Regions from separate parts of the Streptomyces sp. NBC_00212 genome, predicted to be linked through region 4. Evidence: riboswitches for the same ligand, from Rfam matches in the RefSeq annotation. Region 4 holds a riboswitch; each other region holds the start of a gene.
What was found. A riboswitch is a leader RNA that binds a small molecule or an ion and turns the genes downstream of it on or off. The one in region 4 is predicted to bind cyclic di-AMP.
Positions count from the first base shown of each region.

Region 1: linked by a shared signal. The riboswitch ahead of OHA17_RS10440 (M23 family metallopeptidase) and the one ahead of OHA17_RS33630 (C40 family peptidase) in region 4 are both predicted to bind cyclic di-AMP.
Region 2: linked by a shared signal. The riboswitch ahead of OHA17_RS37200 (transglycosylase SLT domain-containing protein) and the one ahead of OHA17_RS33630 (C40 family peptidase) in region 4 are both predicted to bind cyclic di-AMP.
Region 3: linked by a shared signal. The riboswitch ahead of OHA17_RS18805 (M23 family metallopeptidase) and the one ahead of OHA17_RS33630 (C40 family peptidase) in region 4 are both predicted to bind cyclic di-AMP.

Region 1 is NZ_CP108115.1:2,292,278-2,296,461, reverse strand. Features, by position in the region: gene OHA17_RS10445 (M16 family metallopeptidase) at 1-1,088, shown strand, start outside; cyclic di-AMP (ydaO/yuaA leader) riboswitch at 1,325-1,484, shown strand; gene OHA17_RS10440 (M23 family metallopeptidase) at 1,498-2,262, shown strand; gene OHA17_RS10435 (GntR family transcriptional regulator) at 2,499-3,176, shown strand; gene OHA17_RS10430 (HPr family phosphocarrier protein) at 3,334-3,615, opposite strand; gene OHA17_RS10425 (GNAT family N-acetyltransferase) at 3,768-4,184, shown strand, end outside.
Region 2 is NZ_CP108115.1:8,126,776-8,130,959, forward strand. Features, by position in the region: gene OHA17_RS37175 (hypothetical protein) at 1-174, shown strand, start outside; gene OHA17_RS37180 (hypothetical protein) at 208-330, opposite strand; gene OHA17_RS37185 (RraA family protein) at 365-988, opposite strand; gene OHA17_RS37190 (hypothetical protein) at 1,099-1,455, opposite strand; gene OHA17_RS37195 (hypothetical protein) at 1,505-1,753, shown strand; cyclic di-AMP (ydaO/yuaA leader) riboswitch at 2,149-2,331, shown strand; gene OHA17_RS37200 (transglycosylase SLT domain-containing protein) at 2,336-3,103, shown strand; gene OHA17_RS37205 (anti-sigma factor antagonist) at 3,427-3,858, shown strand; gene OHA17_RS37210 (dihydrofolate reductase family protein) at 3,951-4,184, shown strand, end outside.
Region 3 is NZ_CP108115.1:4,121,158-4,125,341, forward strand. Features, by position in the region: gene OHA17_RS18800 (aldo/keto reductase) at 1-598, opposite strand, end outside; gene OHA17_RS18805 (M23 family metallopeptidase) at 718-1,788, opposite strand; cyclic di-AMP (ydaO/yuaA leader) riboswitch at 1,800-1,939, opposite strand; gene OHA17_RS18810 (PP2C family protein-serine/threonine phosphatase) at 2,201-3,322, opposite strand; gene OHA17_RS18815 (hypothetical protein) at 3,395-3,658, opposite strand; gene OHA17_RS18820 (MerR family transcriptional regulator) at 3,702-4,184, opposite strand, start outside.
Region 4 is NZ_CP108115.1:7,366,380-7,370,563, reverse strand. Features, by position in the region: gene OHA17_RS33640 (ATP-dependent Clp protease proteolytic subunit) at 142-771, shown strand; gene OHA17_RS33635 (hypothetical protein) at 778-1,086, shown strand; cyclic di-AMP (ydaO/yuaA leader) riboswitch at 1,425-1,608, shown strand; gene OHA17_RS33630 (C40 family peptidase) at 1,612-2,085, shown strand; gene OHA17_RS33625 (ATP-binding protein) at 2,198-2,632, opposite strand; gene OHA17_RS33620 (helix-turn-helix transcriptional regulator) at 2,868-3,731, shown strand; gene OHA17_RS33615 (DUF397 domain-containing protein) at 3,752-3,976, shown strand; gene OHA17_RS33610 (8-amino-7-oxononanoate synthase) at 4,004-4,184, opposite strand, start outside.

The DNA of each region.
Region 1 (4,184 bases), 5.1 Mb from region 4:
TCGACGCGCACGCCGACCACCCCGGCGTCCGGATCTCCCTCGAAGTGCCCGTCTCGCGACTGCCCAAGGCGCTCTCGCTGCTCGCCGAGGCGCTGCGGGCCCCCGCGTTCGCCGACTCCGAGGTCGAGCGGCTCGTACGCAACCGGCTCGACGAGATCCCGCACGAGCAGGCCAACCCGTCCCGGCGGGCCGCCAAGCAGCTCTCCAAGGAGCTCTTCCCGGCCTCCGCGCGCATGTCCCGGCCCCGCCAGGGCACCGAGGAGACCGTCGCCGCCATCGACGCGGCCGCGGTGCGCGCCTTCTACGAGGCGTACGTGCGCCCGGCGACGACGGTCACCGTCGTCGTCGGCGACCTGGCGGGCACCGACCTCGACGCGATCCTCGCGGACACCCTGGGCGACTGGACCGGCAACACGGCCGAGCCGCGCCCCATGCCGCCGATCACCGCCGACGACACCGGCCGGGTCGTCATCGTGGACCGCCCCGGCGCGGTCCAGACCCAGCTGCTCATCGGCCGCATCGGTGCCGACCGGCACGACCGGGTCTGGGCGGCCCAGGTGCTCGGCACGTACTGCCTGGGCGGCACCCTCACCTCGCGCCTGGACCGGGTGCTGCGCGAGGAGAAGGGCTACACCTACGGCGTTCGCGCGTTCGGCCAGGTGCTGCGCTCGGGCCCGGACGGCGGTGCGGCCATGCTCGCCATCAGCGGCTCGGTCGACACCCCGAACACCGGCCCGGCCCTCGACGACCTGTGGAAGGTGCTGCGCACGCTGGCGGCCGAGGGTCTGACGGACGCCGAGCGCGAGACGGCCGTGCAGAACCTGGTGGGCGTCGCGCCGCTCAAGTACGAGACCGCGGCGGCCGTCGCGGGAACGCTGGCCGACCAGGTCGAGCAGTTCCTGCCCGACGACTACCAGGCGCAGTTGTACGCGCTGCTCGCGGAGACCGGCACCGTGGAGGCGACGGCGGCCGTCGTCAACGCCTTCCCGGCCGACCGGCTCGTCACGGTCCTGGTGGGCGACGCGGCACAGATCGAGGAGCCCGTCAGGGCGCTCGGAATCGGTGAAGTGACCGTCGTAGCAGGCTGATTGAGGAACCGTCCGGGCCCGTCGAGGCACCCGGACGGCCGAGGGTCACGGGACCCCGGTGGCGGATGCGCTGCCGGGGTCCTCCTGATCTTCGGCGCAATGTCCGGTTTGTTGGGGAGGTTGCCTGTCTGTCATGTGGCGTGCGCTACAAAAACCGGTGTCTGTTTGGTGATTGAAAGATCAGCCGTCTAGCGTCGGTCCCGCTGTCCGTCACCACCCGTCGCAGCCGCGGCACCGGACAGTGATCGCCGAGTCCCCGAAGGCGCGAGCCTGGGGAGCCGGGGACCCACTCAGTCCCTGGGGTGAATCGGACGCCTCCGCCCGCGGAGGAGCCCGTAGGAGACCTTCCTGCTCCGAACCCGTCAGCTAACCCGGTAGGCGAGATGGAAGGAAAGGACACCGCCACTTCATGGCGTTCACCCGTGCCACCGGGAAGCATCGCGCGCCCAGCCGTATGACGCGCCGCAGCGCGAACATCGCGGGCATCGCCACCCTCGCCACCGCCGGAGTCGTAGGCACCCTCGCCTCCCCGGCCATGGCGGCTCCGTCCGCCGCCGCCGACACGGGCCTGACTCAGGCCATCGTCATCGGCGACACCATCGCCGACCAGGTGGGGGCCCAGGCCGACGCGCAGAAGCAGGCCGCCGCGAAGGCCAAGGCGAAGGCGGAAGCCGAGGCCGCCGCGAAGGCGAAGGCCGAGCAGCGGGCCAAGGAGGCGCGCGAGGCCAAGGAGCGCGCGGCGCGCGAGGCCGAGCGCAAGCGCCTCAACACCTTCGTGGCCCCCATATCCGACAGTTATGTGTCCACCGGCTACAAGACCGGCGGATCGCTGTGGTCCTCCGGCAGCCACACCGGCATCGACTTCCATGCGGCGAGCGGCACTTCGGTGCACGCCGTGGGTCTGGGCACCGTCGTCGAGGCGGGCTGGGGCGGCGCGTACGGCAACAACGTCGTGATCAAGATGAACGACGGCACGTACACCCAGTACGGCCACCTCTCGGTCATCCAGGTCTCCGTCGGCCAGTCCGTCGAGCCGGGCCAGCAGATCGCCCTGTCGGGCAACACAGGCAACACCACCGGCCCTCACCTCCACTTCGAGGCCCGCACCGGCCCGGACTACGGCTCGGACATCGACCCCGTCGCCTACCTGCGCTCGCACGGCGTGAACGTCTGAGACGTACGAGCCGTACGAGCCGTACGAGACATCCGAGGCGTACGAGACGTCCAAGAGGTCCAAGACGTCCGCGCGCACACCGAAGGCCCCCGGCATGCTGCCGGGGGCCTTCGGCATTGGCCAAAAGATATCCATTGGTTCCGGCCCGTCACCGGGAATTAACAAGGCCTGCCATAGAGTCACGGAACAGGCATTGCCCGACCGCGTTTCGCGGGGATTAAGGCGGAGGTTCGGCCATGCGCATTCCGGCGCATTCGGTATGCACGGCAATCCGCGACGATATCGTCTCGGGTGTCCATGAGCGCGGCAGCCGGCTCACCGAGGAAGTCCTCGCACGCCGTTACGGAGTCTCGCGCGTCCCGGTCCGCGAGGCCCTGCGCACCCTGGAGTCCGAGGGGTTCGTCACCACCCGCAGACACGCCGGCGCCTGCGTGGCCGAGCCCACCGACCTTGAGGCGGCCGACCTCCTCGAACTCCGCCTGGTGCTTGAGCCGTTGGCCGCCGCCCGGGCCGCGGGCCGCCGCAGCGAGGCCCATCTCAAGGTGCTGCGCGGCCTGGTGAGGCTGGGTCAGGACCGGGCCCGGCGCGGTCAGGGCGAGGACCTGCGCTCGCTGGGCGGCTGGTTCCACGAGACGCTCGCCCAGGCCTCCGCGAGCCCCGGACTCATCGCGCTGCTCACGCAGTTGAGGCACAAGGTCGCCTGGATGTACGCGGTCGAGGCGCCGGCCCGCCCGGCCGAGGCCTGGGCCGAACTCGGCGCGATCACCGACGCGGTGGCCCGCGGCGACGCCGAACGCGCCCGTTCGCTCACCGCCCTGCACGCGGAGCGATCCTTTTCCGCCCATCGGCTGCGCGGGCCCGCGGCCGTGAGGACTTCGCAACATGCCGTAAACACCGCGAGCGCCCGCACTTAACAGCACGGCCGTATACAAAGAAAGGCGATAAGGGGCGCCGCATCGCGCTGCCCGCAATTCGTTTCCCGCACGCGCATTACTGGGAAACGAAAGGACCGCCGAGCCCGAATTCGGGTTCCGCGGTCCTTCGATGTGACGGGACGTGCCGTCGACCGGATCAGACGGTCTCGGGGAGTTCCTCAAGACCCTCGGCGACCAGCTTGGCCAGCCGGTCGAGAGCGACGTCCGCGCCCTCGGCGTCGGAGGCCAGCACGATCTCCTCGCCGCCCTGCGCACCCAGACCGAGCACCGCGAGCATGGACGCGGCGTTGACCGGGTTGCCGTCGGCCTTGGCGATCGTCATGGGGACTCCGGCAGCCGTGGCGGCACGGACGAAGATGGACGCGGGGCGGGCGTGCAGGCCCTCGGCCCAGCCGACGTTGACGCGGCGCTCAGCCATGGTGTTGCCCTTCGAAATCTCTGACGGTTGTCTAGACCAGTCTCTCATGTGGTGCGCGGTGCTCGTACCGACCTTAGGCCCCGGTGCGCCGCCGATCGGCCCTGCCCACCTTGCCCCGCCCCGTACGGCCCCGCGACCCGTACGCTTTCGGTATGACGACGGCGTCCGACCCCGCGTACCCGGCTCACTGGGAGGCCGACGTGGTGCTCCGCGACGGCGGCACCGCGCGCATCAGGCCCATCACCACCGAGGACGCCGAGCGGCTCGTCTCCTTCTACGAGCTGGTCTCGGACGAGTCGAAGTACTACCGCTTCTTCGCGCCCTACCCCCGGCTCTCCGCGAAGGACGTCCACCGCTTCACCCATCACGACTACGTCGACCGGGTCGGCCTGGCCGCCACCGTCGGCGGCGAGTTCATCGCGACCGTCCGCTACGACCGCATCAACGCCCTGGGCCGGCCGGCCTCCGCCCCCGCCGACGAGGCCGAGGTCGCCTTCCTCGTCCAGGACGCGCACCAGGGCCGGGGCGTCGCCTCCACGCTGCTCGAACACATCGCGGCGGTCGCCCGT
Region 2 (4,184 bases), 760 kb from region 4:
GCCCTGGACAACCGGCTCGACACCGCGGCCGTCCTGCGCCTCCTGCACGATCTGGCGACGGCGGACGACGTACCGCCGGGAGCCAAGTTCGAGACCATGGCCTACCTGGACCGCGTCCTGGGCCTCGAACTCGTCCGCGAGGTGGGGATCGCCCGCGGGGGTGCGGGTCAGTAGTACTGAGCCGGGCAGAACTCGTATCGGTGCTCATCAGTGCCGGGTCAAGTCCCGGTAGCTGACGACCAGTTGACCGTTCACGGCGAGGCTCCGGGCCGCGGACGTGTGCACGGTGCGGTCCGCGAGGTACACCACCTGGACGGTCCACGCAGGCACGCCGCGATGAGAAGGCAGTTGGGCCGAAGACCGCTCAGCCCTCGAAGCCGCCCTCGCTCAACGCCTTGTCGATGCGGGCGCGGTGCGTCTGCTCCCACGCGTCGAGGGATTCACCGGCCTCCTTGGCCAACTTGCGCTGTGCGTCCAGGAGCGTCTGCTCCCAGCGCGCGCGGGGGGTGACCACGATGCCCTCCTCGTCGGCCACCACGATGTCGCCGGCGTTCACCAGCACCCCGCCGCAGCGCACCGGCTCGTTGAGCGGGGCCACGGCCTTCTTGGTTCCGGGGATGGGAATGACACCCCGGGCGAACACGGGAAAGCCCAACTCGCGGACCTCGGCGAGGTCACGAATGACCCCGTCGGCCACGAACGCCGCGATTCCCCGGCGTTGGGCGACGGCGCACACGTTTCCGCCGGCGAGCGCGTAGTCCAGGTCGCCCGATTCGACGACGATGACAGAACCCGGCTCCGCGCGGTGGATGGCCGCGTGCAGCATGAGATTGTCGCCCGCGGGGCACCGCACGGTGAATGCGGGACCCGCGATGCGCGGCATCGGGGACCACAAAGGGCGAATGCCGATATCCATGACCTGCTCGCGGCCCAGCACGTCGGCGAGCGTGGTCGGGGGAATGTTCTTGAATTCGCTGATGGCGTTCATGTTTCTTCCTGACAGGACTTGATACGGCGTAATAAGGGCTTGTTCAGGGCGCCAGTTGGCGGCACCGGGCGCTCGGCGCCGGATGCCCGACCTCGAACGTCGGAATGATCTCAAGCGATCTGATACGCCGCCAGCAGACTTTTCCGCGAGATGGGCTCGGTGGCCACCGGAGCCGTGCAGGCATGGGTGCCCGCCAGCGCGCCGAAGCGGCCGTCCCGGGTGAGGAGGCAGGAGCCCTCGGCGCCGGCCGTGGCGACCACTGTGTCCGCGCGGCCCTCGCGGAGGATCTCCCGCATCAGCGCGGGGGTGTTGTCGCCCGCGGCCGCCGCGCTGAAGAACACGAGGTCGCAGCGGAGCGCGAACTCCCGGTGCTGGTCGGCCAGTCCGGGGTCGTACGCGTCGCCTCCCTGCCGGTTCCGCTCGCCGACTTGGTGCAGGTCGGCCCGATCGAGGAGCGGCCCGGGCACACCGCGCGAACGTGGCCCTCGGGCGCGGGCACTGGGGCTGGAGGTCGGCGTGATCGACTGCGTCGGCGACGACTGGCCCGGCTCACAGGTCCGCGAGCTGCCGGCCGAGGGCGATGTCCCCTTCGCCCCGCTGACCTCCCCGGCGGGCACCCGGCGCGCGGTGAACCTCGTGGCCGCCGACGGCCGCCGGATGTCCACCCCCGCGCCCCCGACCACCAGGACGTCGTACTCCGCACCCTCTCGGATCACCGTTCCACCTCTCTGCCGCCCGGGCTCCACCGTGGAGAGGGGCCTGTGAGCAGGATCTAAAACGGCTACGACGTCCGGGAGGCGTGTGCTGTCGCCGGTATGCGTGGCGTGGGACACAAGAGAGGGCCCGATTGTCCAATATAGGGCATTTTGGGGCGCCGCCACTCCGGGTTTTGTAATGTCCGAATTGGCCGCTATTGAGTGAGGCTCGCCTCTTTTGTGGGTGGTCTGTTTGGTTGCTCGGCGGGCGAGTGAATTGGGTCACGTGCCGGGTGATGGGGGCCCGGGTCCGGCAGGGTCATTTCGGTTGGCCGGAAAGCGAGTTGGGGGCCTCGGGCGGGGTGGTCGCCGGGTGTGGATTTAAGTGGATCTATATCCCGGATCGCGCCCATTGAATTCTGAGCTTGTTTCCACTCGGCCTATTCGCTTAAGTTCACCGTCAATCCGGATGGAACGCCGAATCCTGCCGCCGTCCGGACCCTCCCACACACGTATGGCAGGAGCGGGGGACCCAGGTAAGCCGCCGATCCGGATTCCGGAACGGCTGGGGTGAAGTCGCCTGCGCCGCGACCGGACATCTCCGCGTCCGAACCCGACAGCTCACCTCGCAGGCGAAGGAGAGGAATTCACCATGCCTGCAAAGGGCAAGCACCGCCGCCCCAAGTCCAGCTCGTTCTCCCGGGGCCTCGCCGCTGCCGGTACGGGCGGCGCCGTACTCGCCATTCCGGTGATCGGCGCGACCACGGCCGCCGCCGCGCCGGCGTCGGTCCACTCGGCCGCCACCGTGGTGGCCAAGCCGGTCACGGCGGTGAAGGCGGCCCCCACGAGCTACGCCGTCGTCGCCGGCGACTCGCTCGCCAAGATCGCCGACGCCCTCAACGTGAGCGGCGGCTGGAAGCAGCTGTACCAGGACAACCAGAGCGTCATCGGCGGCAACCCGGCCCTGATCCAGCCCGGCCTCAAGCTCACCGTGGGAGCCCCCGCCCGGGCCGCCTCGGCCGACCGTGCCGACCGCTCGGCCCGCACGACGAGCCTCACCACGGCGACCACCGCGACCACGGCCAGTGCGCCGAAGTACGCCAACAACCTGGACGGCTGGATCAAGCAGTCGCTGGACATCATGGCCCAGCACGGCATCCCGGGCAGCTACAACGGCATCTACCGCAACATCATGCGCGAGTCGTCGGGCAACCCCCTCGCGATCAACAACTGGGACTCCAACGCGGTGGCCGGAACGCCCTCCAAGGGACTCCTCCAGGTCATCCAGCCCACGTTCGCCGCCTTCCACGTGCCCGGCACGGCCCTGGACCTCTACGACCCGGTGGCCAACATCACCGCCGCGTGCAACTACGCCGCCAACAGGTACGGCTCGATCGACAACGTCTTCGGGGCGTACTGACGGCCGTCCTCGGGGCCGGGTGCTTGAGGAGGGCGCCCGGCCGACCGAGCCGACGACCCCAACTGGCCGTCCGCCGACGGGGTTTCGACTCCAGCAGGTCGGTAGGCAGGGGTGCCGGAGCGGCTTCGCTCCCCGTGTGCGGTGTTCAAACGGGGAGCGGCGCAAATTTCGTTCACCCCCCAGGGTGAACAAATCGAAGGCTGCACGTTTCTGCATGCGGCCATATTCCTAGGGTGGTAGTGCGTCACCCCGGGACCACGGTGACTGCCCGACAACCGAGTACCTCCGCGCCCGCGGGGGACAGTTCTGGACCGGGAGCTGCCATGGGAACCACCGCTCGGCCATCCGTCTCGGCGCCTGTTCCGCTTCCGCCGGGCCTGCTGCCGGACCGGTGCTGCAACGCCCGTACGTACCTGATGCAGGGGTTCACGGTGGTCGAGGTCCAGGGCACCGTCGACCTGGCCTCCGCGCCCGGCGTGCAGCTGCACCTCGACGCCGCCACGCAGCCGGCCGGTGCCCGCGTGATCGTGGACCTGCGGCCCGTCGACTTCTTCGACTGCGCCGCCCTCACCCTGCTGTGCCGGGCGTACCGGAGAATCCGGGCGCGCGACGGCCACCTCGGCGTGGTGTGCGTACGGCCGTGGCATCTGCGGATCCTGACGGCGGGCGGCCTCGACCCGCTCTTCAAGCCGACGACCACGATCGAGGGGGCGGCCCTGGCCGCCCTGACCGCGCCGAACACCGGCGACAACTAGTGCGCGCAGGGCGTTGAAACACACGAAGAAGAGCGGGCGCCCTTGACGGGAATGTCGGCGAGGGCGGGCGTATCGTCGCGCAGGTGACTGCGATGAGAAAGATCATCCTTCCCATGTCGGTCTCTCTCGACGGCTTTTTCGCGGGGCCCGAGGGCGAAATCGACTGGCACATGGTCGACGACGAGCTGCACGGGTACGTCAACGAACAGCTCAGGCCCATGGGCGCCTTCATCAGCGGGCGCGTGACCCATGAGCTCATGGCCGAGTACTGGCCCACCGCCGACACCGACCCTTCCGCCTCCCCGCCGGTGGTCGAATTCGCCGGA
Region 3 (4,184 bases), 3.2 Mb from region 4:
CGGTCTCCTGGAGGGCGCCCTCGTAGGTGCCGCGCGAGACCAGGTTGTAGTGCGGCTGAAGCACCGCGTACTTGGCGAGGCCCTCGCGGTCGGAGAAGTCCAGGGACTCCTGGAGCCGCTCCGGGCTGATGTTGGAGGCGCCGAGCGCGCGGACCTTGCCGTCCCGCACCAGCTGGTCGAGGGCGGTGACGATCTCCTCGACGGGGACGGAGGGGTCGTCGAAGTGCGTGTAGTACAGGTCGATGTAGTCGGTGCCGAGGCGGCGCAGCGACTCCTCCACGGCGGCCTTGATGTTGGTCGGGGCCAGGCCCTTGTACCCGGGCAGGGCGCCGACCTTGGTGGCCACGACCACGTCGTCCCGGTTGCCGCGGGCGGCCAGCCACTTCCCGATGATCGTCTCGGACTCGCCGCCGGAGTTGCCCTCCGCCCAGGCCGAGTACAGGTCGGCGGTGTCGACGAAGTTGCCGCCGCCGTGGGTGTAGGCGTCCAGGACGGCGAAGGACTGGTCCTGGTCGGCCGTCCAGCCGAAGACGTTGCCGCCGAGGGAGAGGGGGAAGACGGAGAGGTCGGAGCTGCCGAGCGTACGGAGAGAGGTCATGGGGTGATCAACTCCCATACGGGGACGGCTATTCCGGGGCACCCCGCCCAAGGACAACCCTGCTCGGGGCGCGGGGAACTGCGCGAGCAACCACGCACGGCCCGAGGGCGAAAGCGGGGTTAGGGGTTCAGCCCCTTCGACTGGAGCCACGTCATCGGGTCGATGCCCGTGCCGGAAGGCGTGTGCACCTCAAGGTGGAGGTGCGGGCCCGTCACGTTGCCGGTCGCACCGACGCGGCCGATGACATCCCCCGTGGACACCTTCTGCCCCACACTCACCGCCAGCGACGACTGGTGGCAGTACCAGAGCTCACTGCCGTCATCCAGCGTGATCACCGTGCGGTAGCCGTACGCACCGGCCCAGCCCGCCGACTTGATCGTGCCGGAGTGGATCGCCTTGAGCGGCGTGCCCGTGGGGGCCGCGAAGTCGAGGCCGGTGTGGTGGCCGGAGGACCACATCGAGCCGGCCTCGCCGAAGGTGGAGGTGATCGTGTACGAGCCGACCGGCAGCGAGTAGCTCGCGGCCAGCTTGGCCAGCCGCTCCTCCTCCGCCTTCTTGGCCGCTGCCTCCTCGGCCGCCTTCTTCTCGGCGGCGGCCTTGGCGGCGGCCGCGTCCTGCTTGGCCTTGGCGTCGGCGGCCGCCTTCTCCGCCGCGGCCTTCTGCGCGGCGGCCTTCGCCTCGGCGATCGCACCGGCCTTCTGCTGCTCGGCCTGCTGGAGGATGCGGGCGCGCAGCGCCTCACCCGCGTCAGTGGCGCCCTGCTCGGCCTCGCTCGTGGAAAGACCGGTCATGGTCAGCGGCGCGGCGGCGATCTTCTGATCGGCCCTGGCGGCGGCGGTCTTCGGGGCGTCCGGGCTGTCGTGCGAGACCAGCTCGCCGACGCCGGGCAGCGACCCGAGGTCGGGCAGGCTCTCGGATATGGAGTCCGGCAGCGATATGGAGACCGGCGGCTTGGTCTGCGCGGTGGCCATGCCGCCCGCGCCGACCGCGGCGATGACGCCGACGCCCAGCACGGTGGAGCTGCGGGCGAGCCCGCCGCGCTGCTTGGCCACCCGGTGCCGGCCGCGGACCGGGCGCACGGACTCCTCGGTCGGGTCCCACTCCTCCCAGCTCTCGTTCTCGCCGGGTACGTCCCCGTACAGCGAAACCGGAGATGTGGGGGTGTCGAGGGCAGGCTCGTTGGACGCCACGAGGGCGCGCTCCTTTCCTTCCTTCTCGCCTACCGGGTTAGCTGACGGGTTCGGAGCAGGAAGGTCTCCTACGAGTGCCCATGACGGACGCCCGATTCACCCCACGTTGGTGGTTCCCCGGTTCCCTCGCGGGATTCGGCGCATGCGCACGGTGCCGCCTTTGCGGCGGCTGGGACGACCGCGCTGCGTTATCGAACGTTAATAGACGGCGGGGGTGGAATCCAAGCCGTTCCCACTGATCGTTAACGGTCCTGGCCAGGACTTAGTACCCCATAGCCGGTTTAAACCGGGCGAGTTGACAACCTCTCAGGGCCACCCTCGTCACACCCAATTCCTGACGGTGTGTCAATTGTTATGCGCAGGGAGACCCTTCGGGCACACACCGTGACGCCCTCATGTCGCGGTGACCGAGCTACTTCACGATCCTCACCGTGCGGCGCCGCTCCGGCTGGCCCTCGGCCGGGCGGGCCACCGCGAGCAGCGCCATGTCGTCGCTGGCGCCGCCGCCCGTGTACCGGCGTACGTCGTCGACGAGCGCGTCCAGGACCTCGTCCGGGCCGGGGAAGATCGCGCCGCGCAGCCGGGCGCCGGGGTCGTAGAAGACGCCCGAGCCGTCGCGCGCCTCGGACAGGCCGTCGGTGTAGAGCAGCAGCGTCGCGCCCGCCGGGAAGGGGTGCACGTCCGCCCGGTCCGGCCACACCCCGAGGTCGGCCATGCCGAGCGGCAGCGCGGGCTCGGCCGGCACGAGCGTGTCGAGGGAGCCGTCCGCGTGCAGCATGAACGGCTCGGGGTGCCCCCGGTTCACCAGGCGTACGGTGCCGTCGCCGCGCGGGATCTCGGCGAGCAGCGCCGTGGTGAACCCCTCGACCGCATCCAGCCGGTCGCGCCGGGTGCCCTCGCGGGCCAGCGCCCGCTCCAGGCGCTGGGTGACCGCCTCCAGGGAGGACTCCTGCTCGGCGGCCTCCCGGAACGCGCCGATCACCACGGCGACGGCCTCCACCGCCTGGAGACCCTTGCCGCGCACGTCGCCGACGATGAGCCGGACCCCGTACGGGGTGTCCTGCACGGCGAACAGGTCGCCGCCGATGAAGGCGTCCGCCTGCGCCGCCTCGTACCGCGCGGCGACGTTGAGCCCGCCGATGCGGGCCGCGGGCGTGGGCAGCACGGCGCGCTGGGCGGTCTCCGCGATGACGCGCTGGGAGGCGAGCTGTTCGCCGCTGCGGCGCAGGATGCGGTTGATGACGAGGGCGAGCGCGCCCACCGTGAGCACGGTGAAAAGCTCGCTGGACCCTTCGCCCAGGTTGGGCAGATCGTGTATGAACCAGAGCGCCACGACGGCGGCCACCGAGCCCAGGCCCACCAGAGCGGTGCCGCGGCCCGAGTAGAAAGGGGCGGCGGCGACCGGCGCGCCCGCGAACAGCGCGGCGGCGGTGAGGTCGGGCGGGGTCGAGGCGTCGAAGATGAAGCCCACGACGACCAGCAGTACGGGTAGCGCCCGTACCAGGCGCCTTTCGCCCTCTGCTCGCTGCCGCACCCGTCCAGCCTGACGCCTTCCGGCTCCCCGGGCGACCCGGGCGCACCCGAGCGGGTGGTCGGACACCGGCTCTCAGAGCCTGCGGCAGCGGTGGGGCCCCGGGCGCCCCCGGGAGCAGCTTCCCCTGGTGTGGCGATGGTTGGCGCCGTGGTCGGGCACGCACGGCAGCTCGACCCAGCCGCCGCGGTTCAGACGGCAGCCGTGCGCGGGGGCCGCGGTCGCGGCGGCCGGCACCCCCTTGACGGGGACGGGCTCCCCCAGGTCCTCGCAGCCGCTGAGGGCGAAAGCGCCCACGGCGAGCAGCAGCACGACAGGCACCTTCCGCCGTGTCCCCACCCGTGTCCTCCTACTCGCACGCTCACTCATGGCGCACGCGAGACTACTCCCCGCACGCGCCCCGGGCCGCAGGACCATCCGTGAGGTGCCGCTCCGCGTACGCCTTCAGGGCGTCCCGGACGAAGGCCGCCGTGCCCTCGCCGTGCTGGTCGTAGTTGACGCCGAAGCGCGGGTCGTCGACGTACATCTGGCCGAGCCCGATGACGTACGACTTGCCGACGCTCGCCGTGGTGGACAGCCAGGCGACATGGCGCCGCGCGATGTCCTGGGCCTCGTCGCCGTCGGCGGCGAGACCGGCCTCATGCGCCCGGCCCCAGTCCCGGGCGATGTCCTCGTGCTCCTTCAGGAACCCGTTGCGCTGTTCCTCGGTGAGCGAGCACCACCAGCGGTCGCCCTTCTCGTAGGCGTCCCGCCCCCAGCGCCGGCTCACCTCCTCCTCGTACCGCGTGTGGTCGAAGCCGTCGAACACTTCCTCGGCCATGAGCTCCTCTCCCTTCTCGGTCTTGTGCAGGGTGGTCCGCACGGA
Region 4 (4,184 bases):
AACCGCCCACTCGCCGACAGCGAAACACCCTTTGACCTGCCACTTCTCCGCGATCTCCGGACAACACCTCACCATGGTTCTGTACGTCCTGTACATTTTTTACAGAGGTCTTCGGAGCCTCCGGTCGAGGAGAGGTATGTCATGAACCACCGCCCTGCCGCCCGCTACGTGCTGCCCGAGTTCCAGGAGCGCACCGCCTCGGGCATCCGCACGCTCGATCCGTACTCCAAGCTCTTCGAGGAGCGGATCATCTTTCTCGGCACCCCGGTCGACGACGCTTCGGCCAACGACGTGATGGCCCAGTTCATGCACCTGGAGCACGCGGACCCGGACCGGGACATCTCGCTCTACATCAACTCCCCCGGCGGCTCACTCACCGCGATGGCTGCGATCCACGACACGATGCAGTTCGTCACCTGCGATGTGCAGACTTTCTGCCTGGGCCAGGCGAGCTCGGTGGCCGCGCTGCTGCTCGCGGCCGGCGCGCCCGGAAAGCGCGCCGTACAGCCCGGCTCCCGGGTGCTCCTCCAGCAGCCGGCCATCGAGGAGGCGGTGCAGGGGCAGCCGTCCGATCTGGAGATCCAGGCGGCCGAAATCCTGCGTGGGCGCGTGCTGTTGACCGAACTCCTCGCTCGGCACACGGGAAGGACCCCGGAGCAGGTGACCGCCGACATCGAGCGGGACGTGGTCTTCGACGCCGCGGGCGCCGTGGCGTACGGGCTCGCCGATCACGTACTCGAAAGCCGCAAGACGTCGCTGCGCGGGAGGTGAACCGCCGTGCTGCCACCGGAACTGCCGCCGCTGCCCGCGCTGACGCGCGCCGAGGCCGAATTCATCGACTCCTACCTCGAAGTGGTCGACCTGCTCGGCCGGATCAATCCGGCGCACGGCCACGACACGTACGCCGCCCTCAGGGCCGCCCAGGCCCTGGTCGGCCGGGCGGCCGCGCTGAAGGAGGCCCTGACGCTGATGCACCAGCGCGGGGAGGCCCATGTACACGCGCAGACGCTGACGCGGGCGCTGCGGATCCTGGACGGCGAGCGCCGCGCGGGGCGGCTCACGGTGCCCCCGCAGACGACGGGGTGAGTGCACCCGGAACCGCGAGGGATACCCGACGCGCTCATAGGGCCGACGAAACGCACCAGACGGGCTACCCCCGTTCGGCCCACCGGCGGCTACTTTCGCCGGCCCTTATGAGTTGCTTACGGGCCGTGGACAATCTGCTGAATCGATCCTTCCGTTGCTGGTACAGGGCTCGTCAGCCCCATTTGCAGTAGCGCCGAACGGCCCCTGTCCACCCGAACCAGGCAGTCGTGAGCACCCTCACACAAAGCCGTTTCGGGCCGTAAATCCGACAGTCGGTGCGTGAAGATCCCTAGGACGACAAGCCCCCGCCACCGCGGCGGGGCGGTCCGGGCGGACGCCGAGTCCTGCCGCCGTTCCGGACGACTGGTCGACAAGAGTGGACCGGCAGGAGTGGAGGACCCGAGTACTTCGGGAGGGCCGTACCCCGGCCGTCCCTCGGGGTGAAGCCGCATGCGCGGCCGGGCGTCTTCGCCAGTCCGAACCCGACAGGTCATCCTTCGCAGGCGGTTTGACGAAGGGTTGCGCATGACCGCGCACACACACGTCTCGTCGCTGGCGGTCCGCCTCGGCACCGTCTGTGCCCTCACCCTCGCCGTGACGGGCGCGATGACGCTGGCACCGGGCAGCACGCCCGAGGCGAACGCCGCCGCCGTGGCCACCAGGGCGCTCCACGTGGCCGCGTCGAAGAAGGGATCGCCCTACCAGTTCGGCGCCACGGGCCCGTACCGGTTCGACTGCTCGGGGCTCACGCTCTACTCGTTCAAGCAGGCGGGCCGCAAGCTGCCCCGCACCGCCCAGCAGCAGTACAACGGCTCCCGGCATGTCTCGGCCTCGTCCCGCAAGGCCGGGGACCTGGTGTTCTTCCACTCGGGAGGCCGGGTGTACCACGTGGGGATCTACGCCGGGAACGGCAGGATCTGGCACTCCCCCAAGGCCGGCACGGTGGTCCGCCTGGAGCGGATCTGGAGCCACAGCGTCCTGTACGGGCGGGTGGGCTGACGCGCCGCCAGACCGGGCGTCCCGGTGCGTGTCCCGCGCACCGGGACGCCCTCGGGCGCCCTCGGCACGTCTCTAGGGCCTGTCCGGCGGATCTTGTCTGGGACGCGCGGCCCTAGCCGCTCTGGACCGGCGCCGTCCACGGCAGGGCGATCCAGACCGTCTTGCCGCCGTCCGCGGTGGGCGCGACCGAGAGCCGGCCGCCGCACTCGGCCGCGAGCCAGCGGATGATCACCATGCCCCGGCCGTTGTCCTGCTGGACGGCGGCGGGCAATCGTTTCGGCCAGCGCGGGTGGCTGTCGGTCACCCCGATCCGCAGCTCCTCCTCGCGCTCCAGCTGGACGTCCACGGTGAAGGTGGGCGACTGGCCGAAGGTGTGCTGCACGGCGTTGGTGGCGAGCTCGGAGACGATGAGGCGGATCGTGTCGGCGGCCTCGGCGTCGGTCGGCAGGCCCCAGTCGGCAAGGACCCCGGCGACGTACCTCCGTGCCGCGGAGACCGAGGCGGGATCGCTCGGCAGAGTGAGGGTTGCTTCGAGGTGGTCTGCCATGGCGACGCTGTCCCTTTCCCACCCGGGCCGGCTTGAAGACTCGTAGCGGTTGAGCGCTCGCGAAGACGACATCGGCCTCGGATTGTGCTTCGCGTCAGAGTGCCACTCATCGTGCCGGTCTCGGGTGCGATCCACCAAGATATGCATATATCTGTCGCTCAAAGCAGTGAACTCTCCGACGGTAGACCGTATTTGGGCTCACACTTACCCATCGCCGGAGACGAAGGAGGCGGCTATGGGGCACGGGCCGGCGGTGCGCAGACGCAAGCTCGGCGAGGAGTTGCGCAAGCTGCGCGACGACACGGGTCTCACGAGTGGTGAGGCGGCCGGTCTGGTCGGCTGGCACCAGTCGAAGGTGAGCCGGATCGAGACCGGTCGCAGTGGCGTGAAGCCGGCGGACGTGGCCCGGCTGCTCGAAGCGTACGGGGTGCGCGACCCCGAACTCCGCGCGCTTTTGCAGGCGTTGGCCGATTCGGCGGGCGGCGCCGGGGTGGACTGGGCGCATGCGTACCGGGGCCTGCTGCCGACGCAGTACCGCGATTTCATCAGCCTGGAGTCGCAGGCGCGCTCGGCTCGCACGCTGGAGACCTCGGTGGTGCCGGGGCTTTTGCAGACGCCGGCGTACGCGCGGGCGGTGACGCGGGCCGCGCTCGGGGGGCTGCCGTCGGACAAGGTGGACTCGCTCGTGGAGGTGCGGATCGCCCGCCAGGAGGTGCTGCGCGGCGATCCGCCGCTGGTGCTCAGCGCGGTGCTCGACGAGGCGGTATTGCGTCGGCGAGTGGGCGGCCCGGCGGCCATGCGGGACCAGTTACGGCATTTGCTGCAGCTCGCCGCACTGCCGCACGTGCGGTTGCAGGTCATCCCTTTCCATTACGGCGGCTATGTCGGCCTCACCGGCCCTTTCATTATCTTTTCATTTCCGGCCATTTCAGATCTGGATGTGGTTGTTATCGACCATCTGACGAGTAGCCTCTACCTCGAACGGAGAGAAGACCTTGAGGCGTACAGTGCCGCATTCCTGACCGTCCAGGCACTCGCGCTCTCCTCCGAGGACTCGTTGGATCTCATCGCCCGGATAGCCCGGGGGGAACCGGGCTAGTTCATGGCGAGTGGGGAGGCATGATGTCCGCACGCCCTGCGCACGTTCCTTCCAGTACTTCCCTCACGACTGCCACCTGGCGGCGCAGCAGCCGCAGCGTGGGCATGAACAACTGTGTCGAGACGGCCCGGCTCAATGGCGAGCTGCTTGCCGTCCGCGACTCCCAACGGATCGACGGGCCCGCGCTGCTCTTCGGCGCCCCGGCCTGGCAACGCTTCATCTCCACTCTCAGCACAGCGAATTGAGGGGCAGCACAGCGAATTGACGAGCCGTCAGGCCGTGGGCGCGGTCCTCAGGATCGCGCCCACGGCCCTGTCGATCTGGCGCTCCGTCAGATCCGCACGGGCGGTCAGCCGGATCCGCGAGATGCCGTCCGGCACCGACGGCGGCCGGAAGCAGCCGACCACGAGCCCGGCTTCGCGGCAGTCCCCCGCCCAGGCCACCGCGGCCTCC